One region of the Bradyrhizobium sp. BRP19 genome, then DNA from elsewhere that is predicted to be linked to it. Evidence: predicted binding sites of a transcription regulator. Region 1 holds the regulator's gene; the other holds the start of a gene.
What was found. Region 1 encodes LexA, which represses DNA repair genes until DNA is damaged. Its sites were predicted from a motif close to TGTTCNNNNTGTGTTCNG; they were not measured.

Region 1 (15,330 bases):
GATCAGCCAGCCGATCCAGAGCGGGCTCGGCGTTGCGATCGTCAGGGTCGACAAGATCGAGCCGGGCGCCGAGGCCGACTACGCCAAGCTTGCCGGCGACATCAAGCGCGAGATCGCGACTGAGCGTGCACGCGTCAAGGTCGCCGACCTCCGCGACAAGATGGAAGACGAGCGTGGCGGCGGCTCCAGCGTGATCGACGCGGCGCAGAAGCTCGGCCTCACCGCCGTGACCATCGAGGCCGTCGACCGCTCCGGTCGCGCCCCGAACGGCCAGCCGGTCGCCAGCATCCCGCAGGGCCTCGACGTGGTATCGCAGGCCTTCAACACCGATGTCGGCGTCGACAACGACGCGATCTCGTTCAAAGGCGGCTATGTCTGGTACGACGTGCTCGCCATCACCCCCTCGCGCGACCGCAATCTCGACGAGGTCCGCGATCAGGTCGAGGCGCGATGGCGCCAGGACCAGATCGCCGCCAAGCTGAAGGCCAAGGCGACCGAGATGGTGCAAAAGCTCGATGCGGGCGGCAAGCTCGCCGACGAGGCCACCGCTGTCGGCGCCAAGGTCGAGACCGCGGCCAGCTTCAAGCGCGACGACTCGCCCGCTGGCGTGGCCGGCACCGTCGTGGCGGCCGCCTTCCGCACCGCCAAGGACGGCATCGGACAGACGGCCGTGAGCGGCGGCAGCGAGGTGATCGTCTTCCGCGTCACCGACATCGTCGATCCTGCGGTCGACATTGCCTCGGACGCGGTCAAGAAGCTCAAGGAGAGCCTCGACCGCGCCCAGACCGAGGAGCAGGTCGCTTCCTACGTCAACAAGCTTGAAACCGACATCGGGACCACCATTAATCAGGCCGCCTTCGCGCAGGTGACCGGCGCGAACCAGTGAGTTGAAAGCACGCGATGGACGACCTGAAATCGATCATTGGAAAAGTGGCGACCGGCGCGAGCCTGTCGCGTGACGAAGCCGCTTCCGCCTTCGATGCCATGATGAGCGGCGAGGCCACGCCCTCGCAGATGGGCGGGCTCTTGATGGCGCTGCGGGTGCGCGGCGAGACCGTGGACGAGATCACCGGCGCGGTCGCGGCGATGCGCGCGAAGATGCTGACCGTACAGGCGCCGCCGGAGGCGGTCGACATCGTCGGCACCGGCGGCGACGGCTCCGGCTCGGTCAACGTGTCGACCTGCGCGTCCTTCATCGTCGCGGGCGCCGGCGTGCCCGTGGCCAAGCACGGCAACCGCGCGCTGTCGTCGCGCTCGGGCGCTGCCGACGTGCTGGCCTCGCTCGGGGTGAAGATCGATCTCAAGCCGGAGCAGGTCGGCCGCTGCGTGCGCGAATGCGGCATCGGCTTCATGTTCGCCCCCGCCCACCATCCCGCCATGAAGAACGTCGGCCCGACCCGGGTCGAGCTCGCCACGCGCACGATCTTCAATCTGCTCGGGCCGCTGTCGAACCCGGCCGGCGTGAAGCGGCAGATGGTCGGCGTGTTCTCCAGGCAATGGGTGCAGCCGCTGGCGCAGGTGCTGAAGAATCTCGGCTCCGACTCCGCCTGGGTGGTGCACGGGTCCGATGGTCTCGACGAGATCACCCTCACCGGCCCGACCTTCGTCTCCGCGCTCCACAACGGCGAGATCCGGAATTTCGAGGTGACGCCGGAGGAAGCCGGGCTCCCGCGTTGCGAGGCCGGTGCGCTCAAAGGCGGTGACGCCGATGCCAACGCGATCGCGTTGCAGAGCGTGCTCGACGGCAAGCCGAGCCCCTATCGCGACGTGGCGCTGCTCAACGCAGCCGCCGCGCTGGTCGTGGCCGGCCGCGCCAAGGACCTCAAGGAGGGCGTCGCGATCGGCGTCCGCTCGATCGACAGCGGCGCGGCCAACGCGAAGCTGAAGCACCTGGTCACGATCTCCAAGAGCTGAACTCCCGCATGTCCGACATCCTGACCAAGATCGAGACCTACAAGCGCGAGGAGATCGCGGCGGCGAAGCGAGCGCGTCCGCTCTCCACCGTCGAGGCGCAGGCCAAGGCCGCCTCCGCGCCGCGCGGCTTCCTGCGCGCGATCAAGGCAAAGCACGCCAAGGGCGGCTACGCGCTGATTGCCGAGATCAAGAAGGCCTCGCCCTCCAAGGGACTCATTCGCGCCGATTTCGACCCGCCGGCACTCGCAAAGGCCTATGAAGCCGGCGGCGCTGCCTGCCTGTCGGTGCTGACCGACACGCCCTCGTTCCAGGGCCATCTCGACTTCATGGTAGCCGCGCGCGAAGCAACCTCGCTCCCCGTGCTGCGCAAGGATTTCCTGTTCGATCCCTATCAGGTGGTCGAGGCCCGCGCACACGGCGCCGACTGCATCCTGATCATCATGGCGGCGCTCGATGACGCCGCGGCAAGAGACCTCGAAGACGCCGCCCTCGCCTACGGCATGGACGTCTTGATCGAGATCCATGACCGCGCCGAGCTCGACCGGGCGCTGAGACTTCGCTCGCCGATGATCGGGGTCAACAACCGTAATCTTCGGACCTTCGAAACCACGCTCGCGACCAGCGAGGCCTTGGCGCCGCTGATCCCTTCGGACCGGCTGATGGTCGGCGAGAGCGGCATCTTCACGCCCGCCGACCTCGCCCGGCTCGAGCGCGTCGGTATGTCGACGTTCCTGGTCGGCGAGAGCCTGATGCGGCAGGCCGACGTCACGGCGGCGACGCGCGCGCTGCTCGCGCGCGAGGCGACGGCGCGCGCGGCGGGCACGCGCTGACATGGCGCGCAAGCCGGCGAAGACCATTTCAGCCAAGACGAAGCAGGCCAAAGCAAAGGCCGGGCCGGCCCTTACCCATATCGGCGCCTCCGGCGAGGCGCGGATGGTCGACGTCTCGGACAAGCCAGCGACGGAGCGGCTGGCGGTCGCCGAGGGCCACGTCGTCATGACCAAGGCGACGCTCGATCTGATCGTGTCGGGCAACGCCAAGAAAGGCGACGTGCTCGGCACCGCGCGCATCGCCGGCATCATGGCCGCCAAGCGCACCTCGGAGCTGATCCCGCTCTGCCATCCGCTCGCCCTGTCGAAGGTCATTGTCGATATCGAGCCTGACGCCAAGCTGCCGGGCTGCGTGGTACGGGCCACCGTGAAGGTGACGGGACCGACCGGCGTCGAGATGGAGGCGCTCACGGCGGTGTCGGTCGCCTGCCTCACCATCTACGACATGATCAAGGCCGTCGAGCGCGGCGTGCGCATCGAGGGCATCCATCTGGTCGAGAAGCTCGGCGGCAAATCCGGCCATTACCGCGCCTGAAGCGGGCTTGCGTTAGCGCCCCACTTTCGCGCCGCGCGCATGGATTGCTTTTGCGCGCGAGTATTCACGTCTCGTTAACCGCGCTTCCTAACTTTGCTTCCACACCGTCACCGTAAACCAACGGATGTTCTCGGGGTCCTGAATTGATCCTGACGTGTGCGCGGCAACGAATCCAGCATGAAGATGAAACTCGGCAGTCGTCTCTTTGACCAGGTCTTCGTGCGCAGCGGCCCGATCCGCTGGCTTGTGGTTGGCGGCACGCTGCTGATCGCGGCCATCGCCATAGGCTCGGTCCTGATGGCGCAGAACTTCCGGGAGCGGGCGCTGCGCAATTCCGGTCGCGAGCTGGAAAACACCGTGCTGCTGCTTGCTCATCATTTCGATCAGCAATTGCAGGATTTCGCCGTCATCCAGAAGGGTTTCGTCGACTACGTCCGCACCACCGGAATTACCTCCGGAGAGGAGTATCGCAAGCGCCTCTCGGGCGAGGACGTGCACCGGATGCTGCGGTCGAAGATCGAGGCGCTGCCCTATATGGGCGGTCTCAACATCATCGATGCCGAAGGCAATCTGATCAATTCGTCGACCGCATGGCCGACGCCCAAGGTGAATGTCGCCGATCGCGCCTACTTCCGCACTTTCAAGTACGATCCCAATGCACCTGATGTCCTGATCGAGCCGCTGCACAGCCGCGTCTCCGGTGCGTGGACCATTCTGGTGGCCCGGAGGGTCGTCGGGCCACGCGGCGAGTTCCTCGGCGTGGTCGGACGCGGGATCGAGCCCGCCAATTTCGAGAAATTCTTCGCCTCCGTGGTGCTCGGCGAAGGCGCGACGATCTCGATGCTGCATCGCGACGGCACACTGCTCGCCCGCTATCCGCAGTCCGGCGAATTGATGGGGCGAAACTTCAAGACCGGACCGTTCGAGCATCAAAGGGTGTTCGGGCTCGATCATTTCGCCGGCCGCTTCAACAGCCCCGTCGACGGCGAGGACCGGCTGATCTCCTCCCGTGCCCTGCCCCACTTCCCGATCCTGGTGATGGCCACCACGACGCGCGCAGCGGCCTTGGCTGACTGGCGCGAGCAGATCGGCATTCTGATCTCGATCGCAGCCTCTTCCGCGCTCGCGATCGCAGGCGTGCTGATTGCCGTCGTGCGCAAGCTGCTGGAGCAGCACCGCCTTTCGCGCGAACAGCTGACGCTGGAGAAGCAGCGGCTCGACCGCGCCGTCAACAACATGACGCAGGGCCTGTTGCTGTTCGATTCCGAGCAGCGGCTCGTGGTCTGCAATCAGCGCTACATCGAGATGTACGGCTTGTCGGCCGAGATCGTGAAGCCCGGCTGCAGCTTTCGCGACATCATCGCCCATCGCAAGACGACCGGCTCGTTTACCGGCGACGTCGATGCCTACGCCGCGCGCGTCCTGAAGGACATTCATCTCCGCAACTCCATGGTGGTCGATACCGCCGACGGCCGCTCGATCCACATCCTCAACGAGCCGCTCGCGGATGGCGGCTGGGTGGCGACCCACGAGGACATCACGGAGCGCCGGCGCATCGAGGAGCGCATCACCCACCTCGCCCATTACGACGCACTGACTGACCTGCCCAACCGCGCTATGTTCCACGAGCATCTGCGGCAGGAGCTGGCCACGGCGCGCGACGGCGAGCAGACCGCGGTGCACTACATCGACATCGACGAGTTCAAGGGCGTCAACGACGCGCTCGGCCATCTCGTCGGCGACGAGCTGTTGAAATCGATCGCGACGAACCTCCGCCGCTGTGCCGGCCCGGCGGACTTCGTGGCGCGCCTCGGCGGCGACGAATTCGCCATCGTGCAAGGCGCGGTGACGTCGTTGGATCAGGTCAACGAGCTCGTCGCGCGCGTCTTCGAAACCATCCGCACGCCGATCGACTGCATGGGCCATCATCTCACCAGCGACGCCAGCATCGGCATCGCGCTCGCGCCGGAACACGGCACGGCGCTCGACCAGATCCTGAAGAACGCGGACATGGCAATGTACGCGGCCAAGTCCGCCGGGCGCCGCACCTATCGCTTCTTCGAGCCGGACATGGACGCCAAGGTCCGCGAACGCCGCGACCTCGAGGGCGACCTGCGCCACGCCATCGCGCAAGGAGATCGCGAAGGCGGGCTGGAGGTATATTACCAGCCCTGCCTCGGCCTGAAGGACGACCGCATCACCGGCTGCGAGGCTTTGGTGCGCTGGCGCCATCCCGAGCGCGGCTGGGTCTCGCCGGCGGATTTCATCCCGATCGCCGAAGACACCGGCCTGATCAACGAGATCGGCGAATGGGTGCTGGCGACCGCGTGCCGGGACGCGGCAAGCTGGCCCGACGACATCCGTCTCGCCGTCAACGTCTCGCCGGTGCAGTTCAAGAGCGGCACGCTGGCGCTGAAGATCATGGCGGCGCTCGCCGCGTCGAACCTGCCGGCGAGCCGACTCGAGCTCGAGATCACCGAGGCGGTCCTGATCCGCGACGACGATGCCGCGCTTGCCATCCTGCACCAGCTCCGCGCCATCGGCGTGCGCATCGCGCTCGACGATTTCGGCACCGGCTACTCGTCACTGAGCTATCTGCACCGCTTCCCGTTCGACAAGATCAAGATCGACCGCTGCTTCGTCGAGGACATCGCCCGTCCCGACGGCTCCGCCAGCATCGTTCAAGCCGTCGTCAACCTGGCGGCCGCCCGTCGCATGACAACGACGGCCGAGGGTGTCGAGACCGAGGAGCAGCAGCGCCTGCTGCGCACCCTCGGATGCTCCGAGATGCAGGGCTATCTGTTCAGCGCCGCCAAGCCCGCCGACAAGATGCTGGAGTTGTTCGCGCTGCATCGCAGCCGGCTCGCCCGGCGCGAAGGCAGCGAGAGCCGCCGCCGCGAGGTCGGTTAGGTCGAAACGGCGCTGCAAACGAAATCGCCCGGAAGCGGTCCTCCGCTCCCGGGCGAAACATGATCCGGAACGTCGTAAGATCTAGTTCGGCACTGCAGCCTTCGTCGCGCGCTTGGCGGCGACCGCATTTGCCGTAACGCCGTGGAGGAAGTCGTAGGCTGCGTGCAGAGCCTTGTCGTCCTTCTCTTCCGGCGGAACGTAGGACTGCGATCCGGTCTGCTCGGTGCCGTCGGCCGACAGATGCCCGCGCATCTGGGATTCCGCCATGGTGTCCATCCGCCCCTTCAGCTCGGGCGGCACGTCCTGGAGGATCTCGATGTCGGGCGCGATGCCCTGGGCCTGGATCGAGCGGCCCGACGGCGTGTAGTAGCGCGCCGTGGTCAGCGCCAGCGCGCCATTGCCGGAGCCGAGCGGAATGATGGTCTGCACCGAGCCCTTACCAAACGATCGCGTGCCGATCAACGTCGCGCGCTTGTGGTCGTGCAGCGCACCGGCAACGATCTCCGAGGCCGAGGCCGAGCCGCCGTTGATCAGCACCACGATCGGCTTGCCTTTGGTGAGGTCGCCGCCATGGGCGGTGAAGCGCTGGGTTTCTTCCGGACTGCGGCCGCGGGTCGAAACGACCTCGCCGCGCTGCAAGAAGGCGCTCGACACCGACACGGCCTGGTCGAGCAGGCCGCCCGGATTGTTGCGCAGATCAACCACGTAGCCGGCGAGCTTCTCCGGCGGGACCTGCTTGGAGACCGAGGCGATCGCCTTCTTCAGGCCGTCGGCGGTCTGCTCGTTGAACGAGGTGATGCGGATATAGCCGATGTCGCCGTTCTCGACGCGGAAGCGCACCGGACGCACATGGATGATCTCGCGCGTGATCGCAACCTCGAGCGGCGCATCCGCACCCTTGCGGATGATGGTCAGCTTGGTCTTGGTGTCGACCGGTCCCTTCATCTTGTTGACCGCCTGCTCGAGCGTCATGCCCTGCACGGCCTCGCCGTCGATCTTGCCGATGAGGTCGCCGGACATGATGCCGGCCTTCGAAGCCGGCGTGTCGTCGATCGGCGAGACGACCTTGACGAGGCCATCCTCCATCGTGACCTCGATGCCGAGCCCGCCGAACTCGCCGGAGGTGGTCTCCTGCATCTCGGTCCAGGCCTTGGCGTTCATGTAGCGCGAATGCGGGTCGAGCGAGGTCACCATGCCGGTGATCGCCCCCTCGATCAGCTTGGCATTGTCCGGCTTCTCGACATAGCTGGCCTTGACCCGCTCGAACACCGCGCCGAACAGATTGAGCTGGGAATAAGCATCACCCGCACTCACTGCCGCCCGCGCTGCCCATACGCCGCCCTGCGGGCTGGCTACCAGAAGGGTCAGGCACGCTCCCGTGAGCGTGCCCAGGGGGAACAGCAGGGTTTTCCGCATGAAGGTGCCTTTTGTGCTTGGCGTTTCTCTTGAGGCTGGGAGACGCCATGCAAATGGCGATCCAGTCCATCTCTCACAATACCATTCTGGTTTCTTCAAGGCCGGGATGCCGCGCTGGCGGGTACACCGAAGAAATCCCTTCGCCTTGGCCTAAACTTTTGGCAACGTTCCGAAACTGTTTCGAAGCAACACGACACCGGTCCGGGCCGCCCACGCTTCGCAGCTATGCGATTTTAGGATGGTTTTGGAGGGCCGGACGCGATAGGCGATGGCGACAAGACTTCAAATTCTCGGGAGGACAACAATGAATGAAGCGCCCCGCATCCGGCCGGAACGGAACGTCGAGCTCGGCGCTAGCGACGAGCCGTTCCAGAACCTGCACGAGTTCATCCGGAAGGCGCGCGCCAACCTCAACCAGAATGCCTGGGACTACATCATCGGCGCCGCCGAGACCGAGACCACGATGCGGCGCAACCGCATGGCGCTCGACGAGATCGCCTTCCGCCCGCGCGTGCTGCGCGACGTGCGCAGGATCGATGGCAGCGTCGAGCAGTTCGGCCGCAAGCTGCGTCTGCCGGTGGTGCTGGCTCCCGTCGGCGCACTCGAGATCTTCGATCCGGATGGCGCGGCGAGCGTCGCGCGCGCTGCGGGCAGGTTCGGCGCGGCGCACATGCTGAGCTCGGTGTCCGAGCCCGGCCTCGAGACGACCGCCGAGGCTGCCCCCGATGCACTGCGTCTCTATCAACTCTATGTCCGCGGCGACGATGCCTTCGTCGCCGACGTCGTCAGCCGGGCCGAGAAGAACGCCTATGCCGCCTTCTGCCTGACCGTCGACACCGCCCATTACAGCCGTCGTGAACGTGACATCGCCAAGCGCTACGTTCGCGAGAGCCGCCTGCGCGCCACCGGCGGCGATTTCCAGAAGGGCCTGGAGTGGCGGACCGTGAAGATGATCAAGGACACGTTCAAAATTCCGCTGATCCTCAAGGGTATCGCCACGGCCGAGGATGCGCAGATCGCGCTCGATCACGGCGTCGAGTGGATCTACGTCTCCAACCATGGCGGACGCCAGCTCGACCACGGCCGCGGCGCCATGCACGTGCTGCCGGAGATCGTCGACGCCGTGAAGGGCCGCGCCAGGATCATGGTCGACGGCGGCTTTTGCCGCGGCACCGACATCGTGAAGGCGATTGCGGCGGGCGCCGACCTCGTCGGCATCGGCCGGCTGCAATGCTGGGCGCTGGCGGCAGCCGGCGAAGCCGGCGTCGCGCGGATGCTGGAGTTGCTCGAAGACGAGGTGCTGCGCTGCCTCGGCCTCCTGGGCGCCACCTCATTCGCCGAGCTCGACAAATCCTGCCTGCATCCGGCGGCCGCCACCAACGCGCCCAGCGTGTTCAGCGCGTTCCCGCTGTTCGACCACGAGCCCTATCGTTACTGACGCGCCATACTGAAGTGAAAAGGACGCAATGACATCGCTCTCTCCCGGCAGCGCGGATGCGCTGCTGTTCGACCTCGGGCGCGTTGTGCTCGACATCGACTTCTCCAAGGCGATCGCCTGCTGGGCGGGACATGCCGGCTGCCAGCCCGAGGCCATCATCGCGCGCTATGTGCGCGACGAGGCCTACCGGTTGCACGAGATGGGCAAGATCAGCGATGGGGACTATTTCGCCTCGCTGCGGTCCTCGCTTGGGATCGGCATCTCGGATGCGCAATTCCTGGAAGGCTGGAACGCGATTTTCGCCGGCGAGATGCCTGATATCGCCGAGCTGCTGCCGCGAGCGGCGAAGCAGATGCCGCTCTATGCCTTCTCCAACACCAATCGGCCGCACGTCGACTATTTCTCGAAGGAATATGCCGGTCTGCTCGGCCATTTCCGCGAGCTGTATCTGTCCTCCAGCATCGGCCTGCGCAAACCGGATGCCGAGGCCTTCGACCATGTCGTGGCGGCGATCGGCGTGCCGGCCGAGCGCATCGTGTTCTTCGACGACCTCGCCGAGAACATCGAGGGAGCGCGGGCGCGCGGGTTGACCGCCGTGCATGTCACCTCGCCGCGTGATGTCGGGAACGCATTGAAAGCACTGGGGATCTGAGCCGCGGGAAAGCCCGGAGCGCGCTCACTTGCCGGAACAAAAACTGCTGAAAATGTGGAACCTGATCACTTTGTGCATTTTTATACAGAGTTCCGGGAACGGAATACCACCCTTCGGACTCATGAGTCCGTTGGGACTTCTACATTGGACTGATCGACGTGCTGGGCAAGACCTATCTCACCAAGCAAGCCTCTCTCCTGCTCGAATTCGCCAGAACCACCTCGGATTCTGACCTCTCCGCCAAGCTGATCAGCAAGGCCGCCGACCTAAAATCCCAGGCGGACCCGCTGCCGGACAAGGATCAGGGTCCCAAGCCGCCCGACGTCGCGGACATCAGTCCGGGCGATCCGACGGGGCGTTGAACGATGTTGGCCGTGGCGCTCGTCATTCTCGTCCTTGCCATGGCAATCCTCGTTCCGGTCTGTCTCGCCTTCCGCATCATGCCGTGGCAGAGTTGAGCCGACCTCCTCCACCCCGCGATCACGCAGGATAAATCATCCCGCGTGCTGCTTTGCCTCACGCCTGCACTCGGCTAGAACTCTCGCCGCCCATTGACTGATGTGCTCAGCAGGAGTTCGCTCTTGGCCCTGATGCCGGTTTCTGACGCGCTCGCCGCGGTGTTGGCCGGCGTCGAGCCGCTGGCTGAACAGATGGTTTGCCTCGACGAGGCCTACCATCGTGTGCTCGCCCGCGATGTCGCGGCACGGCGCACGCAGCCGCCGGAGGCAATGTCGGCGATGGACGGCTATGCCGTGCGCTCGGCCGACGCAGCCATCGATTCCAGCCTGACCGTCGTCGGTGAGGTCGCAGCGGGCCGGCCGTTCGCGGGAAGCGTCGGCCCCGGCGAAGCCGTGCGGATCTTCACCGGCGGCGTCGTTCCCGACGGCGCCGATGCCGTCGTGATCCAGGAGGACACGGCTGCCGACGGCAAACATGTCACGATCAAGGAAGCCGCCATTTACGGCCGCCACATCCGCCCTGCAGGCGTCGACTTCCGCGAAGGCGACGTGCTGCTGCGCAAGGGAATCCGCCTCACCGAGCGCGATCTCGCCCTTGCCGCCGGAATGAATCATCCGCATCTCGCCGTCATCCGCCGCCCGAGGGTTGCCGTTCTCGCCACCGGCGACGAGCTCGTGATGCCGGGCACCACGCCTGGTCGCGGCCAGATCGTCTATTCCAACGGCTATGCCCTGCATGCGCTCGCCCGCAGCGAGGGCGCCGAGACCATCGACCTCGGAATTGCCGCCGATACACTGGAGGCGACGTCCGCCGGCATCCGCCGCGCGCGCGAGAGCGGCGCCGACATCCTGATCACGACCGGCGGTGCCTCGGTCGGCGACCACGACCTGGTCCAGCAGGCGCTCAAGGGCGAAGGCATCGCGATGGCGTTCTGGAAGATCGCGATCCGGCCGGGCAAGCCGATGATGCACGGTCGGATAGGCGCGATGCGCGTGATCGGCCTGCCCGGCAATCCCGTGTCGTCCTACGTGTGCGCCTTCCTGTTCATGGTCCCCTTGATTCGCGCCCTGTCGGGCCGTTCAGCGATTCATCATCGGCGCGAGCGCGCCGTGCTGGGCCGCGATCTCGCCGCCAACGACCAGCGCGAGGACTATCTGCGTGCGCGGCTGGAGGAGCGCGACGACGGCACGCGCGTCGCCCTTCCGGTCAGCCATCAGGACTCCTCCCTTCTTGCGAATCTCGCTGCGGCACAGGTACTTCTGGTGCGCGCACCGTTCGCGCCGAAGGCCGAGGCCGGCACGCCTTGCGAGGTGCTCCGGCTGCCCGTCTGAGCCGCCCAGCCACACGCATTCCGCGAGCTTGGCCGCGTTCACCATAAATTAAGCAGTTGCGGAACACATATCGAACATATAGTGTCCGTTCATGATTTGTTTCGAGGATGTAGCGGCTTAGTGCCGGCTTCATCGTGTCGGAATCGAACGACATCAACCGGGGGACTTTGGTCGAGATGTTGACGCGCAAACAATACGAGCTTCTGCGGTTCATCAGCGAACGTCTGAAGGAAAGCGGCGTGCCGCCGTCCTTCGACGAGATGAAGGATGCGCTCGACCTGCGCTCGAAGTCAGGCATCCATCGCCTGATCACTGCGCTCGAGGAGCGCGGCTTCATTCGCCGCCTGCCCAACCGCGCCCGTGCCATCGAGGTGATCAAGCTGCCCGAGCTCCAGGCCGCCGCCGGCAATCGCCGCGGCTTCACCCCGAGCGTGATCGAGGGCAATCTCGGCAAGGTGCGCGCGAGCTCCAGCCCGCCCGCCGACGAGGGCGAACGCCCCGTCGCGGTGCCCGTGATGGGCCGCATCGCCGCCGGCACGCCGATCGAGGCGCTGCAGACCCGCAGCCATACCATCAGCGTGCCGCCGGACATGCTCGGCTCGGGCGAGCACTACGCGCTCGAAGTGCGCGGCGATTCGATGGTCGAGGCCGGCATCCTCGATGGCGACATGGCGCTGATCCAGCGCAACGAGACCGCAAATACCGGTGACATCGTGGTGGCATTGATCGACGACGAGGAGGCCACGCTCAAGCGCTTCCGCCGCCGCGGCGCCTCGATCGCGCTCGAGCCCGCCAATGCCGCCTACGAGGTCCGCATTCTTCCGCCGAACCGCGTGAAGATCCAGGGCAAGCTGATCGGGCTTTACCGGAAGTACTGATACGGGAAACATCAAGCGCCGCGCGCGTTTCGATCGGCATCGGCGATCCAGGATCGGAGCGGATACTTGTCCGCTCCGGCTGGACGGTTTCTCTGGTTCTGCGCCGGCTGTCCGGTCCATCTTCCCGCGCGACATTCCCCCGCGCAGGCGCGCAGCCATTTCTGCTTCGCCGGTAGAGTTGTGCCGGCAGTGCTGATAGCTCCGGCCGAATGCAAGGACGCGAGGTTTGTTCCTATCGAATCCGGGAAAGATAATGTGATCGCGCGCTGCGGACGCGAGCCGCAGATTTGCCCATAACCGAGCAGAGCGTTGTATGCTTCCACTCTGATAGAGGCCTGCGCCTCGAAAGAGACGCGGGTCGCTATCCCAGCATGAGGAGCACCCGATGTGTGACTACAGCCTGCATGCCGTCGCGACGCGCCCCGCCGAAGTCGGCGAGACGATCGTCACGACAACCTTCCGCGGCACCTCGACGCGCGGTTTCGCTTCCGAAGCCGATCCCTCCGTCGCGGTCTGTCTGCTGCCGGGGACGGAGCTCGCTTTCGCCGACAACGTCCGCTACGACAACCGCTGGATCTGGACGCGCACCGTGAACTCTCGCGTCGGCAAGTTCGGCAAGATCGACCCGCACATTCCCGATCGCCATCATGACGCGATCGAATTCCCCGACGGCAAATACGTGCTGGTGACGCAGCTCGTCGAAGGCCAGCGCGCGACCGTGCTGCAATTGCCGGTGACGCAGCCAGCCCCCGAGCGCGAGCACAAGCCGCAGATCGTCGCCGACACGCGGCCCACGATCACGCGCCTGCCGATCGGCTGACGCCCTTCGGCCAACAGGCCGAGCCCGGGATTGAAATTGCCGTCGCCGGCCGAGGCCGGCGAGCCCGGTAAGTTTGTGTTTCAGGACATTCGATCGGCGAGCCCACCGCCGCGCCTCGTCGTCGCACGAAGTTTGGGCCGTGCTGCCCGCATTTTGAACGTCCGCTCCGCAGCCAAATGACCGATGCTGTCGTGGTTTGAGGCGGCGGACACGCTCGATGAAGACCTTCATTCGCGTCGTTGAACTTTGGGTACCCGACCGGACGCGCATGCGGCTGGAATTCGGCGGCGGCCTCTACGACGATGGGCTGTCCGCGTTCAAAGCCGTCAGCGAAGAGCTGCACTTCGGATATGACGAGGGACTTCCCGGCAAGGCCTGGGCCTGTGGCCACCCCGTCATCCTCACGAAATTCGCCAACTCCTATTTCAAGCGGACCGATCAGGCCGCTGCGGCCGGCCTCACCTGCGGCGTGGCGGTGCCGGTGTTCGCGGGCGAATTCCTGCAAGCCGTGCTGGTGCTGTTCTGTGGCGACGACGAGGCGCACGTCGGCGCGATCGAACTCTGGCACAACGATCCTGATCTCTCGCATGAGATGGGGCTCGTCGATGGCTATTACGGCACCGCGGACATGTTCGAATTCAACTCCCGCCACACCAGATTTCCGCGCGGCTTCGGCCTGCCCGGACGCACCTGGAAGGCGGGCCTGCCGCTGATCATCAAGGACTTGCACGACGCCAAGAGTTTCCTGCGCTGGGAGGACGCCGCCAAGGTCGGGATCAATCTCGGCGTCGGCGTGCCCTACCGAACCGGTACCAAACAGACCTGGGTTCTGACATTCCTCTCCGCGCAGGCAACGCCGATTGCACGACGCTTCGAGATCTGGGTCCCGAACGAGGACCGTTCGGCGCTGGTCTTTCGCGCCGGCGATTGCAGCGCGCAGACCGACCTCGCCGCACGCTATGCGGCGCAGTCCATCGCCAGGGGCGAAGGCAGCATCGGCGGCGCCTGGGCCGCCGGCATGCCCGCGCTCAACGACGATCTCACCTGTGACGGCTCGATCGCCGGCTCCGAAGCCCGCGCAGCCGGGCTGAGCCGAATGGTGGCCCTGCCGGTCATCGGCAACGGAAGGCTTGACGCCGTGCTGGCCTGGTATTTGTGATCCGCGTCAATCGTCGGCCTGCAAGTCGGCCTCCGATGGCGTTGCGTCCCGATTGCGGGGCACGGCCGCCTTCGGCACGAGGCTGCCGTCGAAATCTCCCTCGCCGGCGCCGGCCGGCAGCCAGGGACGGCTTGCTCCCCTCGTCCTCACCGCCTGCACCGAAAAGCCCTCGCCGCGTCTCGTCAGAGCCAGTGCGCCCTGACTGGCAAGACGCGCCCGATCGACCACCATCGCCGCGCAATCGGGTGGCGCAGGCCGCGCCGTCACCACCAGCGCGGCGCGGCTGCAATCATCGGCCAGCGCGTCGATACGCGTCGCCAACGCGATCAGTCGTCCGTCCGCGAGCGGCGCCACGCAGCCGGACTCGTCACAGGACACCCCACTCGCCAACGAGGCGTTGCCGGCATCGCGCGGATCGGCATCGGCAGCCAACCACTCCTTCAGCAGGAAGCTGTCCTTGCTGGCGCGGATCACCTGCAAGCGCCCATCCCCGCCCCGGATCGCGACGCTCGCGCCATCCCCGGCAATCAGGATATCGGGCTGCCGCACCGACAGTCCCCAGAGGATCGCTGCCAGCAGCACCAGGGCGCCGGACCAGCGCAAGGGCGTGCGCAACAGGCCCATCACGATGAGCCCGAGGCTCGCTGCGATCAGCGGCGCGATCCCGAAGGCGGGAATGCGGCCGACGGCGCCCGGCAGGGCCGCCACCCAGCGCGCGACCAGGACCATCCACTCGATGCCGATCCCCATCAACCACCAGAACACGCCGTCGAGCCCGAAGGGCGCCGCGAGCAGCCCCAACAGCCCGGCCGGCATCACCAGCGCCGAGACCACCGGCATGGCGCCGAGATTGGCGAGCACGCCGTATGGGGTCACGCGATGGAAGTGGAAGGCGGCGTATGGCGTGGTCGCGAGCCCCGCGATCAGCGAGGCCAGGAACAGCATCGCGATCTCGCGGCCGCCCCACAACGCGATCCGCGCCGTCGCG
Region 2 (15,330 bases), on a different contig from region 1:
GCAGCAATGTCTCGGACTGTCGTCGCATGGGAGCAGGCCGGTCAGGACGGAGGCTGATGGGGGCGAGTCTAGTCCTGGTTGGCGTGGCTTTCAACTCACGCCGCTGTCATTCCGGGGCGCGCCTCTTGGCGCGAGCCCGGAATCCATTGGGCGGCATGGGACGCTGTTGGATGGATTCCGGGCTCGCGCGCTTTGCGCACGTCCCGGAATGACTTAGGAGAGGAAACTACTCCGCCGCCATTCCCGCGCGGATCTCGGCGCGGAGCTCGTCGATCAGCTTGAGGCCCTTCTTGGTCTCGACGTGCCAGAAGGTCCAGCCGTTGCAGGCCTGCGCGCCTTGCGCCACCGCGCCGATGCGGTGGATCGAGCCGACCTTGTCGCCAAGCATGATGGCGCCGTCGGCGCGCACCAATGCGCCGAGCTCCTTCTTGGCGTCGAACAGCTTGGTGCCGGGCATGATCATGCCGCGCTCGATCAGCTCGGAGAACGCAACGCGCGGCGCCTCGCGCGCGGTCATGAACGGGGCAAGGCTCTCTTCCGGCAACGGTTCGACCTTGGCGATGCGCGCCTCGGCCGCCTTGGCGTAGGTCTTGTCGCGCTCGAAGCCGACATAGGAGCGGCCGAGGCGCTTGGCGACCGCGCCGGTGGTGCCGGTGCCGTTGAACGGGTCGATGACGAGATCGCCGGGCTTGGACGAGGACAGCAGCACGCGCGCCAGCAGGCCTTCGGGCTTCTGTGTCGGATGCACTTTCTTGCCGTCGGCGCCCTTGAGGCGCTCCTCGCCGGTGCAGAGCGGAATCAGCCAGTCGGACCGCGCCTGCACATCCTCGTTGGCGGCCTTCAATGCCTCGTAGTTGAACGTGTAGCCCTTGGCCTTCTCGTCACGCGCGGCCCAGATCATGGTTTCGTGCGCGTTGGTGAAGCGGCGGCCGCGGAAATTCGGCATCGGATTGGTCTTGCGCCAGACGATGTCGTTCAGCAGCCAGAAGCCGAGGTCCTGCATGATGGCGCCGACGCGGAAGATGTTGTGATAGGAGCCGATCACCCAGATCGTCGCCGACGGCTTCATGGCGCGGCGTGCGGCGAGCAGCCAGGCGCGGGTGAAATCGTCGTAGGCGGCAAACGAATCGAACTTGTCCCAGTCGTCGTTGACGGCATCGACATGGGATTCGTCGGGACGCTTGAGGTCGCCCTTGAGCTGCAGATTGTAGGGCGGATCGGCGAACACCAGGTCGACGCTGCCTGCCTGCAGCTTCGACATCTCGGCGACGCAATCGCCGACGATGATGCGATGCGAAGGGGACTCAAAATTTGTGCGGGGCGCCCTTGCAGACGCCCCGCGACGCGACTCTACCATGACTCAAGAACTCTGACTCAGGCGACGCTGTCGGCGACGCGGGACCAAACAACCGACTGGCCGTTACATTGAAGGGGCAAAGTAAAAATCGACTTAACCCGCCGCTTTCGTGAGCGCTCCTCGCATGATCGTTCGCGCACAAATTGTTGCGCGCATTCGCCTTGTTTTACAGTGTATTTCGTACTTGCGCGGCTCGCGGGATCGATCGTGGCGGGAAAAAGGCTGTAAATTTCTCTCGGAAAAAACTGCTCGGCCCTCGGAAAAATTTGCTGGCATCGACAGGCTGTCGCACTAGGCAATTTTTGCCGGCCACGATATTGATAAAAGCAACGGAAATTTTACGTATGTGGCGCGTTGAGCTTTCGCGTTTCTGTGCGCCGTCGAAACTTAAATCAGGGACCCCAGAGGAAAGGCCGCCATGCGCTACGATGACTTCCGCCGCAGCGACGACATCGAGGATCGTCGCGACGAAGGTGGTGGCTTTGGCGGCGGCGGAGGCGGCGGGTTCGGCCTGCCGATGGGCGGTGGCGGGCTCGGCATCGGCACCATCATCATCCTCGGCCTGGTCGGCTACGCCTTCGGCATCGATCCCCGCATCCTGATCGGCGGCGCCGAGATCCTCTCCGGCGGCGGGCATGCGCCGACCTACCAGACCGATCGCCAGGCCTCCTCGGGCAAGCGCGGCGCGCCGACCGACGAGATGGGCAGCATGATCTCCGGCATCCTCGGCGAGCTCGACGATCGCTGGAGCGAGATCTTCCAGGCCAACGGCCAGTCGTACACCGGTCCGAAGATCGTGCTGTTCCGCAACGCCACCAATGGCGGCCGCTGCGGCATGGCGCAGTCGGCCATGGGGCCGTTCTATTGTCCGCCCGACCGGACCATCTTCCTGGACACCGCCTTCTTCCGCGAGGTCGAGACCCGCTTTCGCGGCTGCTCCGGCAAGTCGGCGTGCAATTTCACCACCGCCTACATCATCGCGCACGAGGTCGGCCATCACATCCAGAACCTGCTCGGCATCATTCCGCGCGTGACGCGGCTGCAGCAGCAGGTCGGCTCGAAGGCCGAGGCCAATGCGCTCCAGGTCAAGGTGGAGTTGCAGGCCGATTGTCTGTCCGGCGTCTGGGTCAACCGTGAGGCGAAGAAGCGTCCGAACTTCCTCGAGCCCGGCGACATCGAGGCGGCGCTGACCACGGCGAGCGCGATCGGCGACGACACGCTGCAACGCCAGGCCACCGGCCGCGTGGTACCCGACTCCTTCACCCACGGCTCGGCGGCGCAACGCAAGCAATGGTTCATGATCGGCTACCAGCAGGGCACGGTCCAGGCCTGCAACACGTTCGGTGCGGGGGCGTTGTAACGCGTTAGCCCCGGAACGACGAGCGAGGGTGAAGAATGGCCTCCATCGACGAATCCAAACAATTCATCCCGCTCAACATTGCGGTGCTCACGGTGTCCGACACGCGCGCGCTTGCGGACGACAAGTCCGGTCAGACCCTCGCCGATCGTCTCACCGCTGCGGGTCATCATCTTGCCGCGCGCGAGATCGTCACCGATGATGTCGAGGAGATCCGCGCTGTGATCCGCCGCTGGATCGCCGATAGCGGCATCGACGTCGTCATCACCACCGGCGGCACCGGCTTTACCGGGCGCGACGTCACGCCCGAGGCGATCGAGCCGCTGTTCGAGAAGCGCATGGACGGCTTTTCGATCGCCTTCCACATGCTGAGCCACGCCAAGATCGGGGCGTCGACGATCCAGAGTCGCGCCACCGCGGGCGTCGCGGGCGCAACCTACATCTTCTGCCTGCCGGGCTCGCCCGGCGCCTGCCGCGACGGCTGGGACGGCATCCTCGCAGCTCAGCTCGACTACCGCACGCGCCCCTGCAACTTTGTCGAGATCATGCCGCGGCTGGACGAGCATCTGCGCCGGCCAAAGGCGCAAGGCGCGACGGTGTGAGTTCTTGCTTTTCTTCCCTTCTCCCCTTGTGGGAGAAGGTGGCGCGAAGCGCCGGATGAGGGGTTCTCTCCGCGCGCACCAATGCTTGTGGAGACATACCCCTCACCCAAGCGAGCTTGCGTTTGCTAGTTGACATGCCCTCTCCCGCAAGGGGAGAGGGCGCAGCAACGCGCATCTCGCTCGCTGCGAGATCAGAGATCCAGCTCCCACGTCTCGCCGACCAGGTCGGCACCGAAGCTGTGATGCGGCTCCGTCGCGACCAGCTTGAATCCCGCGCTTTGATAAATCCCGCGCGCAGCCACCAAAATGCTCTGCGTCCACAGCGTCATCTTGCTGTAGCCGCGCTCGCGGGCGCCCTGGATGCATTGCTCGACGAGGGCGCGGCCGACGCCGAGGCCCCGTGCTTTCTTCTCAACCTGCAACAGGCGGAGTTTGGCGATCTCGTCCGTGGCCTTGACCAGGAACACCGAGCCGACCGGCTCGCCACCGACCTCCGCGATCCAGCAGTGCTCGCGCGCGGCGTCGTAATTCCTGATGAACTGTGCGCAGATCTCGGCGACCAGCGCCTCGTAACTGATGTCCCAATTGTAGTCCGCAGCATAGGCGGCGCCCTGGCGGGAGATCACCCAGCCCATGTCGCCGACGCGATGGCTGCGCAGCATGAAAGAGGCGGGCGAGCTTCGGCGTTGCTCCAGCACGGCCTCGATCGTGGCCATCGCCTGCGTGAGCCGGGTCGCATCGCCAGGCGAAAGCTGAGCCAGCATCGCGGCGACCTCGTTTTGCGAGTCCAGGTTCAGCTTGGCGAAAGCCTGCCGGCCTTTGGCGGTCAGGCTGAGCTGGTACTGCCTGCGGTCCGCGGGCAGCGGCTTTCGCGTGATCAGCCCCTTCTCGTCGAAGCTCTGGACGATGCGGCTGAGATAGCCGGGATCGAGACCGAGCTCGTGTCCGATCTCTTTTGCGGCAAGGTCGTCGCGATGGGCGAGCTCGTAGAGCACCCGCGCCTCGCTGAGCGAGAATGGACTCTTGCCGAGGTGCTGGTCGAGCACACCGAGCTTGCGGGTGTAGAAGCGGTTGAAGGCGCGAACCGCTGCGACGTGGTCGTCGGCAGCCTGTTCGGCCACGGCGCTTGACGGCAAAGCTTTCGATAGCATGGGATCACCTCGATATTTGCCATTGTCAATTAATTATTTGACATTGGCAAGTATCTCGGCGTTTCAGCCGACCATGACAATCCGGCTGCGCAGCATGGTCCGGGACGACCGGCCGAGCCGGCGGAGCAGCCGTGCCTCGGAATGCCGGGCGTGGGGCGGGTAGCCGCCGATCCGGTCGTAATGATCGCGCGCGATCAGCAGCCCTTGATCGCCGAGCGGACCGACGAGCCTGCGCGCCACCGCCCAGAGAACGTCGCGCGCTGCGGTATTTGCGTAAGGCGAACGGGCATAGCGGAACACCGCGGCACGATCCCGGCCGCTGGTGGCGACGGCCTGGATGAACTGGGTGGTTTCCTCGATCCAGCCGGTTTCCAGCACCGCGCCCGCAGGCAGGAACATCAGCCACGGCGATCGGGCCTGGAGCGCGCCGGCAGCGAGCGCAGCGCCTTGCGAATGCCCTTCGAAGCCGATGAAACGGCAGCCCGCGACGTCGGCAACGCGCTCGATGACGCCGTTGCGCGTGCCGTCGACGAGAAGCACTTCCCGGATCACGCCGGCTGCGGCGCCGGGCACCAGCGCGGCCAGGGTTGCGACCGCCGTCTGCTCGACACCTTCGGTCGGAATGATGACGCTCAGCATGATTGAGGCTTCAGTTTCCGCACTTCGGGAGAAGCGTAGCGTTGCATGATGTTGTCATAAACCCGTCGCGCTGCCGAGTGCAACTTTCGGAAGGGGCTTCGGCGTGCGATGGTAAACTGCCGCGAGTTCATCGCGACCAGATGTGCCAGGCGCGGCTGGTAATATTGCCGAATGTTTCGGCACAAGCCGATCCTGACGGTATTAACCCCGAATGCTTCGTGGCGACGTTTCGCTGCCCGGGAGAGACCTTGCATGAACGCCGATCACCTCGCCGTTGGCACCGCGCCAACATCGCCGAAGCAGGAGGCCGCGCCGACCTTGCGGATCCGGGCGCTGATGCTGGGCGACCGCATCAACGCGTCTGGCCTCGAGATCGGCACGCTGGTGTCCTCGACGCCGGCCGCCTTCCGCGTTCATGCCGGCCTTGCCGTGATCTTTCGCTACGGCGTCGTCGTGCTGATCGGGCTGTTGCCGTCGGAGGAGAAGGTCCTCGTCGACAACCTGAGATCGCGCGTGACCGGAGAGTTCAGCCCCTACGAGGAGGAGATCGCGCAGGCGCAGCTCTGCAACGAGGAAGCCGGCGAGACGATCCAGCCGGGCGGGCCGATCTGCCTCGCAAAGTTCTCCGACGACCGGCTGCTGCTGGTTGCGGACGCACTCGCCAAAAGCACGTCGCTGGCGCGCGATGAGCGCCGCGTCGCCGCGGTGTTCGACGTCATCGAGCCGTTTGCACGGGAGCTCGCCGAGCGCGGTCGCACGCCGCAACGGCGCAAGGGCATCCTGCAATTGATCGGCAACGCGCTGCTGGTGCAGCAGCGGGTCGCCGGCCGCGTCGCTGTCGCCGAGAAGCCCGACGTGCTCTGGGAGAAGCCCGAGCTCGACCGGCTCTATTCGCGCCTGGAGGACGAATACGAACTGAAGGAGCGCCTCGACACGCTCGAGCGCAAGCTTGCCGCGGTGTCGGAGACCGCCAACGCGCTGACCGATATCATCGACACCCAGCGCTCGCTCCGCCTGGAGATCGCCGTCGTGGTGCTGATCCTGATCGAGGTCGCGATGGGGACTTTTCAGCTCCTGACCGGCCGCGGTCACTAAGCATGATGAGATCAGGTTTGATTGCTATAACGTGAGTGCACTCCCTCTCCCGCTTGCGGAGAGGGTGTTTTCGCAACGGGATAACGCCCTAGATCAGAGCCGCGCAATGGCGCGCGATCATCATCTCTTCGTTGGTGGGGATGACGAAGACCTCGACCATGCTGTCGTTGCCGTTGATGCGCTCGCGCGCGGCATCGTTGCTTGCGGCGTCGATGCGCACGCCCATCCAGGCGAGACGCTCGCCGATCGCGCCGCGGATCTCCTTGGCGTGCTCGCCGATGCCACCGGTGAAGATCAGGCAGTCCAGGCCGCCGAGCGTGGTCGCCATCATCGCGACCTGCTGCGCCGCACGGAACGTGAAGAGGTCGACGGCCTCACGCGCCGCAGCCTCGCGGCTCGCCAGCAGCGTGCGCATGTCGGCGGATATCCCTGAGACGCCGAACAGGCCTGACTCGTGATAGAGCAGGTGCTGGACATTCTCGACCGACATGTTCTCGTGCTGTTGCAGATAGAGCAGCACGCCCGGATCGATCGCACCGCAGCGCGTGCCCATCACGAGGCCGTCGAGCGGCGTCAGCCCCATCGTGGTGTCGATGCTGTGGCCATCGCGCAGGGCGCAGAGGCTGGCGCCATTGCCGAGATGCGCGATGACAGTGCGCTTGGCCACGAGCTCCGGCGCGATCTCGGCCAGGCGTCCCGCGACATATTCGAACGAGAGGCCGTGAAAGCCGTAGCGCCTGATCCCACGCGCCTCGAATCGCCGGGGAATGGCGAAGCGGCTCGCCGGCGGCGCGAGGCCGTGATGGAAGGCGGTGTCGAAACACGCGATCTGCGTCAGCCCGGGCCGGATCGCCGCCAGTGTGCGCACCGGCGCGAGGCAGCGCGGCTGGTGCAGCGGCGCCAGCGGCATCAAGGCCTCCAGTTTCGCAATGATGTCGTCTGTCAGGACCTCCGGGCCTGAATAATCCGGCCCGCCGTGGACGATGCGATGGCCGATGGCCCGCAGGCTGCGTCCACCGAACCGGTCCTCGATGAAGGTGAGCACGTCCGCGAACAGATGGCCGCGGGCTCCGTCAGGCGCCTGATTGCTTGTCTCGAACAGGTCTTCGCCCGTGGGGCCCTTCACCACCAGCCGGGGTTTGGCCTCGTGCTCGTCGAGCAGGCCCTTGCAGAGCAGGGCAGGCTCGGCCGCCGCGACATCGAACAGGCCGAACTTGATGCTCGACGATCCCGCGTTGAGGACGAGGACCGTGTCCGACATCGCTAATCGCCGGCCTCGGCCGGCGTGTTGCCGCCGGCGCTGTTCTGCCAGACCCAGTCACGTATTTCAGGCATGTCTTCACCGTGCTCGCGGACATAACGGGAGTGTTCGATCAGCCTGTCGCGGAATTGCTGCTTCACCTGAGCGGCCTTGGTCGCCAGTCCCGGCACCCGTTCGATCGCCTCGATCGCGAGGTGGTAGCGGTCGAGTTCGTTGAGCACGACCATGTCGAAGGGCGTCGTCGTGGTGCCCTCCTCGGCAAAGCCGCGCACATGCATGCCGGCATGGTTGGTGCGATTATAGGTCAGCCGGTGAATGAGATAGGGATAGCCGTGATAGGCAAAGATCACAGGCTTGTCGCGCGTGAACAGGCTGTCGAAGTCGCGGTCGGACAGGCCGTGCGGATGCTGCTCCCTCGGCTGCAGCGTCATGAGGTCGACGACGTTGACGACGCGGATCTTCAAGTCCGGCAGCGCCTTGCGTAGGAGGTCGACGGCAGCGAGCGTCTCCAGCGTCGGCACGTCGCCGGCGCAGGCCATGACGACGTCGGGCTCGCCCTTTCCGTCCTCCGTGCCCGCCCAGGTCCAGATGCCGATGCCGGCATCGCAATGCGTCGCCGCGTCCTGCATCGACAGCCATTGCGGCGCCGGCTGCTTGCCGGCGACGATTACGTTGATGCGGTTATAGGTCCGCAGGCAGTGGTCGGCGATCCACAGCAGCGTATTGGTGTCCGGCGGGAAGTAGATGCGGACGATGTCGGCCTTCTTGTTGGCGACGAGATCGACGAAACCGGGGTCCTGATGGCTGAAGCCGTTATGGTCCTGGCGCCAGACATGCGAGGTCAGCAGATAATTGAGCGAGGCGATCGGACGCCGCCACGGCAGCTCCCGCGTCACCTTCAGCCATTTGGCGTGTTGGTTGAACATGGAATCCACGATGTGGATGAAGGCCTCGTAGCAGGAGAAGAAGCCGTGCCGTCCGGTGAGCAGATAGCCCTCCAGCCAGCCCTGGCAGAGATGCTCGCTCAGCACCTCCATGACGCGGCCGTCCTGGGCGAGGTGCACGTCGTAAGGCTCGGTGGGCTCCATCCAGACGCGTTCGGTGGCTTCGAACACGGCGTCGAGCCGGTTCGATGCCGTCTCGTCCGGGCCCATGATGCGGAAGTTGCGCTCCTTCGCGTTGAGGCGGATGACATCACGCAGGAATTTGCCGAGCTCGCGCGTCGCTTCCGCAACGACTTCGCCGGGCTGCGTCACCTCGATCGCGAAGCTGCGGAAGTCGGGCAGCTTCAGCTCCTTCTTCAGCACGCCGCCATTGGCATGCGGATTGGCGCCCATGCGCCTGACGCCTTCGGGCGCAAGCGCCTGAAGCTCGGCAACGAGCGCGCCGTTGCCATCGAACAGCTTTTCCGGCTCGTAACTGCGCATCCAGTCTTCGAGCACCTTGAGATGCTCCGGGTTCTCGCGGCAGCCTGCGACTGGCACCTGATGCGCGCGCCAGAAGCCCTCCACCTTCTTGCCGTCGACCTCCTTCGGGCCGGTCCAGCCCTTCGGGCTGCGCAGCACGATCATCGGCCAGCGCGGCCGCTCGACGCTTGTGCGGCCGTCGCGGGCATGCTGCTGGATCGAGCGGATGCTGGCGAATGCGACGTCCAGCGCATCGGCCATGGCCTGGTGCATCAATTTGGGATCGTCGCCCGTGACGAACAGCGGCTCGTGGCCGAACCCGCGCAAGAGGTCGCGGATCTCCGCGTCCTGCATCCGCCCAAGCACGGTGGGGCCCGCGATCTTGTAGCCGTTGAGATGCAGGATCGGCAGCACCGCCCCGTCATGGGCAGGGTTCAGGAACTTGTTGGAGTGCCAGGACGCAGCGAGCGGGCCGGTCTCGGCCTCGCCGTCGCCGACCACGCAGGCGACAATCAAATCCGGGTTGTCGAATGCGGCGCCATAGGCGTGCACCAGCGCATAGCCAAGCTCGCCGCCTTCGTGAATCGAGCCGGGCGTTTCCGGTGCCGCATGGCTCGGAATGCCGCCGGGGAAGGAGAACTGCCTGAACAGCTTGCGCAATCCATCCGCATCGCGCGCGATCTCGGGATAGATCTCGCTGTAGCTGCCTTCGAGATAAGTGTTGGCGACCATGCCCGGACCGCCATGGCCGGGACCGCAGACAAAGATCACGCTGACATCGAGCGCGCGGATGACGCGGTTGAGATGGGCATAGATGAAGTTCAGCCCCGGCGTCGTGCCCCAATGTCCGAGCAGACGCGGCTTGATGTGCTCGGGCCGCAGCGGCTCGCGCAGCAGCGGATTGTCGAGCAGGTAGATTTGCCCGACCGAGAGGTAGTTGGCGGCGCGCCAATAGCGATCGAGCAGATCGAGGTCGCTGCTCGCTTCGGCCGTTTTTTGTTGGATTGTCATGTTCCTGCCGACCTTCACTTCGCGATCGTCACCAACCCGGTTCCGGGGCGATCGATCCGTCGGGCATGAAACGGGATGGTCGTGACGGCCGTGTTGCGTGAGGTCAAAGGCAGGCGCGCGAAGTTTGGGCAGCTCTACTGTGCATGGGGTTGTTTTCACGTTTTTGGTTTGTGTTCTTGATTTGTTCCTATGTCGTGCTATCTTGGCTGCATGAGTCGAGCATCCTCTCATGGTCTCAAGCACCCGCCGGTCACGGCGCCCTCCGAGCCGGCGGGTGCGCCTTCAGATTTCCCCGAGCTTGGCGTCGCCATCGACCGCGCCCGACGGCGAGGGCGGGGCGCGCAGTCCAACGCCAGCGGCCGTTACGAGGCCGAGGCGCGCGTCGCTTTCGACGACGGCTGGCAGAGCCTCGACGAGCTGCCGCCGTTCAAGACGAGTGTCGCCATCGACACCTCACGCAAGGTGATCACCCGCAACGATTCCCCCGACATCGGTTTCGACCGCTCGATCAATCCCTATCGCGGCTGCGAGCACGGCTGCGTCTATTGCTTCGCGCGGCCGACCCACGCCTATCTCGGCCTGTCGCCGGGGCTCGACTTCGAGTCAAAACTGTTCGTGAAGCCCGAGGCGCCTTCGCTGCTCGAGAAGGAGCTTGCGGCTCCCGGCTACGAGCCGCGGATGATCGCGATCGGCACCAACACCGATCCCTACCAGCCGATCGAGCGCGAGCGCAAAATCATGCGCGGCATTCTGGAAGTGCTGGAGCGCGCAGGGCATCCCGTCGGCATCGTCACCAAGTCGGCGCTGGTGCTGCGCGACATCGACATTCTCCAGCGGATGGCCAAGCGCAACCTCGCCAAGGTCGCGATCTCGGTCACCTCGCTCGATCCGAAGCTGGCGCGCACGATGGAGCCGCGGGCCTCGACGCCGCCGAAACGGCTGGAGGCGCTGAAGCAGCTCTCGGACGCCGGCATTCCCACTACGGTGATGGTCGCGCCCGTGATCCCTGCGCTGAACGATTCCGAGATCGAGCGCATCCTCGACGCCGCCGCCCATGCCGGCGTCAAGGAAGCTGCCTATGTGCTGCTGCGGCTGCCGCTGGAGGTGCGCGATCTCTTCCGCGAATGGCTGATGGCGAACTATCCGGACCGCTATCGTCACGTCTTCACCCTGATCCGAGACATGCGCGGCGGGCGCGACTATGACGCCAAATGGGGCGAGCGGATGAAGGGCACCGGACCGATGGCCTGGACCATCGGCCGCCGCTTCGAGATCGCCTGCGAGCGACTCGGCCTCAACAAGCGGCGCTCCAAGCTGACCATTGATCACTTTGCGCGGCCGAAGCGGAACGGTGACCAGCTCAGCCTGTTTTGAGCGGACACGTGCAAGAGGTGTCGCATGCTCAAGGAACTCACCGTGCCGGTGCCGCGGCTGACCGTCATCACGCTCGGTGTGAACGACATCCGCGCCAGCATCGCCTTCTACGACGCGCTCGGTTTCTCGCGCCGGCTGAAGGAGACCGGCGAGGCGGTTGCGTTCTACGACACCGGCGGTCCGGTGCTCGCGCTTTATCACTGGGATCGGCTCGCCGCAGACGCGTCCTTGGAGGACCAGCCGAGGCCCACGACCTTTCGCGGCATGACGCTTGCCTGGAATTGCGTGACCCGCGAGGAGGTCGACGAGGTGCTGGCCTTCGCCGTCGAGAAGGGGGCCACCTTGCTGAAGGCGGCGCACGCGACCGATTACGGCGGCTATTGCGGCTATTTTGCCGATCCCGATGCACATGTCTGGGAAGTCGTGGTCGCACCCGGCATCGAGGTGGGCGAGGACCGGCGGGTGCATCTGGCGGAGTAGGGCGGGCGGCCTGAATAACGGGAATATCGTGGGTTCCCGGTTGCGCTGGCGAAGCCCCCTGGCGCACGATCCCGGCCATGATTCGGGACCCCTCCGCCAAGACCCCAGCCAAAGCCGCGCCGAAGAAAAAGGCCGCGCCGAAGGCTGTGCCCGCCAAGGCGGCAAAGATATCTGCGGCCGATGCTGCGAAGGTCCCTGCCGGTAGGAAAGGCATCATTGCCGTTGCTGCCCCCAGCTTCCGCCGCGAGCGCGTGCTGATCAAGCGCGGCGTCTGGCCGGTCGCGGGCTGCGACGAGGCTGGCCGCGGCCCGCTCGCAGGCCCCGTGGTGGCCGCCGCGGTGATTCTCGATCCCGACCGGATTCCCCGCGGCATCGACGATTCCAAGCGCCTGACCGCCGAGGAGCGCGAAAAGCTGTTCGACAAGATCTGCGCCACCGCGCAGGTCTCGGTCGCCGTCGCCTCGCCGGCGCGAATCGACCGCGACAACATCCTGCGCGCCTCGCTGTGGGCGCTGAAGCGCGCCGTGGTGGCCCTGCCCGAGGCGCCCAGGCACGTCTTCGTCGACGGCCGCGACCGGCTCGACACCGCATGCGACTGCGAGGCCGTGATCGGCGGCGACGGTATCGTGCTCTCGATCGCCGCGGCCTCCATCGTCGCCAAGGTCACCCGGGATCGGTTGATGTGCGCACTGGCGCAGGACTGCCCGGGCTACGGCTTCGAGCAGCACAAGGGCTATGCCGTCCCCGAGCATCTCGACGCGCTTGATCGCCTCGGCCCCTCCATACACCACCGCAGCTTCTTCGCCCCCGTCGCCGCCGCCCGCGCCAAACACATGCCCTGGACCGTCGAGCCGGTGCAGGACCTGTTCTCGGTGACTGAGGTCGAGGTGCAGGTCGAGGCGAGCGTCGAGATCGACGCTTCCGTAAATCTCTAGCGATCCTCCTACAGCTTTCCCATCCGTCATGGCCGGGCTTGACCCGGCCACCCACGTCTTACCAGCGGCACGAAGAACGTGGATGCCCGGGACAAGCCCGGGCATGACGAACTGCGGCGGTTGCCACAACCCGTGGCGCCCTTTATCAAAACAGACGTGAGCGAATAGGGCCGGCTGGACGGGTTGGCTGCACCTTCGGACGTTGCATGCGGTTTACCTCCCTGGTCATCGAGCTCATTCGCGCCCGGCCGCGGCTGATCGTTTGGATTGCGGTGCTGCTGCAGGCCGCGATGTGGCTGTTCGTGGCGCTGGTGTTCTACCGCAGCCCGCCCGGCACTCTCGCGACCCTTCTGGCCTTCGGCAGGGAATACCAGGTCGGCACCGATCTCGGCCCGCCGCTTGCCATCTGGCTCGCCGACATCGCCTATCGCGCCGCCGGCGGCCACATGCTCGGCGTCTATGTGCTCGCCCAGCTCTGCGAGATCGCAACCTTCATCGCGCTCTATCATCTCTCCCGTGCCGTGGTCGGCTCGCAGCAGGCGGTGCTTGCCGTGCTCCTCACCATGACGGTGCTGGCCTTCTCCTCGTCCGCGCTGGACTTCGGTCCGCTGATCCTGGCACGGCCGCTCTGGGCGCTCTTGCTGCTGCACTCCTGGCAGATCATCGGCCAGCGCCGCGGTAATGCCTGGTTCGCCTGGTCGATCGAAGCCGGCCTCCTGCTGCTGACGACGCCCGCCGCGGTCTTCCTGCTGCTGCTGATCGTCGTCTTCGCGGTTACGACCGCCGGCGGCCGCCGGACGCTGCGCGGGCTCGATCCGCTGTTCGCGCTGATCGTCGTCGCCGTGCTGGCGCTGCCCTATGCGGTCTTTCTGATGCGGGCCGAGACGCTGGCACTGCCGGACTTGCCGCCAGTCGCCGAGCTCAACGCCCGCGCGCTGCATGCGGCCTGGCTGCTCGGTGGCCTCGTGCTGGGGGCGGCTGCGATCCCGGCGCTGACCTTTCTCAACACCGGAATGTTCGCCGGCAAGGGCGAGGAGCCACCGATCATCTACCGCCCGCCGGTCGAGCCGCTCGCGCGCAACTTCGTCTATTTCTTCGCGTTCGCTCTGCCGCTCGGCGCAGTGCTGATCTCCGGCCTGCTGGGGCTCGATTCCGTCGTCGGCGGCCCCGGCGTCGTGTTGATCATGTCGGGGCTTGCCGTGGTCGTCGCGGCCGGCGATCTCATCGCGATGCGCCGCGCGCGCATGCTCCGCATGGTCTGGGCCGCCGCCGTTGCCGCGCCCGCCGCCGGCGTGGTGCTTGCCGTCCTGTTCCTGCCCTGGACGGGCACTAGCGAAATTGCGACCTCGATGCCGGCGCGCGCGATCTCGGACTTCTTCGACGAGAGCTTCGCCCGCCGCACCAACCATCGCCTGCGCGCCGTCGCCGGCGAGACCCAGCTCGCCAGCCTGATCGCGCTGCATTCCGGCCGGCCGCATTTGTTCATCGACGCCGCCCCCGCGCGGACGCCGTGGATGAGCCAGACCAAGTTCAGCGAGACCGGCGGCGTCGTGGTCTGGCGCGCCTCCGATACCGCGGGCACGCCGCCGCCGGAGATCCTCAAGCGCTTTCCCGGCATCGTGCCGGAAGTCCCGCGCGCCTTCGAATGGCTGGTGACCGGCCGCCAGCAGCTGTTGCGCATCGGCTGGGCCATCGTGCGGCCGAAGGGGACGTGAGCTGCGGGCGTGCTCTCCCCGGCGTCATTGCGAGGAGCCCTTGCGACGAAGCAATCCAGAGTCCCTCTCCGGAAAGATTCTGGATTGCTTCGCTGCGCTCGCAATGACGGGGAGGGGGCGGCCGCCCCTCACGCCCCCGTCAGCGCCTTCGCGATCGCCCGCAGATCCTGCCAGGCCAGCCGCTTGTAGGCCGGCGAGCGCAAGAGGTAGGCCGGGTGAAACGTCGGCAGCGCGCGGATCACCCGCTGGCCGGTGTCGTAGTCGAACCAGCGCCCGCGCGTGCGCATGATGCCTTCGCGCGTCGACAGCAGCGTCTGTGTCGAAGGATTGCCGAGCGTCACCAGCACGTCGGGGTTCACCAGCTCGATCTGGCGCTGGATGAAGGGCAGGCAGATTTGCGTCTCCTGCGGCGTCGGCGTGCGGTTGCCGGGCGGCCGCCAGGGAATGACGTTGGCGATGTAGGCGGTGGTGCGGTTGAGGCCGATGGCTCCGATCATCAGATCGAGCAGCTTGCCGCTGCGCCCGACGAAAGGCAGTCCCTCGATGTCCTCGTCGCGGCCCGGCGCCTCGCCGACGAACATGATGCGCGCCTGCGGGTTGCCGTCGGCGAATACGAGTCGCGTCGCGGTGTGCTTCAACGCGCAGCCCTCGAAATTTTGCATCAGCTCGCGCAGCGCCTCCAGGGTCGGCGCGGTGCGTGCGGCTTCGCGTGCCGAGGCGATGGCGACGTCCGGTGCAGGCGCGGCTTCGCCGCGCATGACCGCGGGCGCGGCGACCGGCCGCGGCGCTTCGGCTGGCGGGGCCGCGCGCGGGCTGGGTGGCGGCGCATCGATTTCCGCCAGGCGGTCTATCGGTTCCTCCGCGAGCGTGCAGTCGACACCGGCCTCCAGATAGAAGGCGAGCAGCTCTCGGACGGTGGGTGCGGGTTCGGGGATCATGGCAAAGTC

Region 2: the regulator LexA is predicted to act here: its motif matches at 10,051-10,068, upstream of I6F36_RS34540 (PA0069 family radical SAM protein).

What each region holds. Positions count from the first base shown of each region.
Region 1 covers NZ_JADYVZ010000001.1:202,042-217,371, forward strand. The annotation lists gene I6F36_RS00980 (SurA N-terminal domain-containing protein) at 1-886, shown strand, start outside; gene trpD (anthranilate phosphoribosyltransferase) at 901-1,914, shown strand; gene trpC (indole-3-glycerol phosphate synthase TrpC) at 1,923-2,744, shown strand; gene moaC (cyclic pyranopterin monophosphate synthase MoaC) at 2,746-3,279, shown strand; gene I6F36_RS01000 (EAL domain-containing protein) at 3,457-6,189, shown strand; gene I6F36_RS01005 (S41 family peptidase) at 6,271-7,605, opposite strand; gene I6F36_RS01010 (alpha-hydroxy acid oxidase) at 7,910-9,043, shown strand; gene I6F36_RS01015 (HAD family phosphatase) at 9,072-9,695, shown strand; gene I6F36_RS01020 (hypothetical protein) at 9,854-10,057, shown strand; gene glp (gephyrin-like molybdotransferase Glp) at 10,277-11,485, shown strand; gene lexA (transcriptional repressor LexA) at 11,662-12,363, shown strand; gene I6F36_RS01035 (hypothetical protein) at 12,749-13,183, shown strand; gene I6F36_RS01040 (GAF domain-containing protein) at 13,401-14,342, shown strand; gene I6F36_RS01045 (ComEC/Rec2 family competence protein) at 14,349-15,330, opposite strand, start outside.
Region 2 covers NZ_JADYVZ010000022.1:42,385-57,714, forward strand. The annotation lists gene I6F36_RS34495 (hypothetical protein) at 1-28, opposite strand, end outside; gene I6F36_RS34500 (site-specific DNA-methyltransferase) at 227-1,357, opposite strand; gene I6F36_RS34505 (neutral zinc metallopeptidase) at 1,776-2,717, shown strand; gene moaB (molybdenum cofactor biosynthesis protein B) at 2,753-3,316, shown strand; gene I6F36_RS34515 (helix-turn-helix domain-containing GNAT family N-acetyltransferase) at 3,508-4,467, opposite strand; gene I6F36_RS34520 (glycosyl transferase) at 4,531-5,106, opposite strand; gene I6F36_RS34525 (RMD1 family protein) at 5,359-6,201, shown strand; gene I6F36_RS34530 (acetate/propionate family kinase) at 6,290-7,462, opposite strand; gene I6F36_RS34535 (phosphoketolase) at 7,465-9,879, opposite strand; gene I6F36_RS34540 (PA0069 family radical SAM protein) at 10,090-11,253, shown strand; gene I6F36_RS34545 (VOC family protein) at 11,278-11,733, shown strand; gene I6F36_RS34550 (ribonuclease HII) at 11,811-12,668, shown strand; gene I6F36_RS34555 (glycosyltransferase family 39 protein) at 12,875-14,383, shown strand; gene I6F36_RS34560 (uracil-DNA glycosylase family protein) at 14,512-15,321, opposite strand.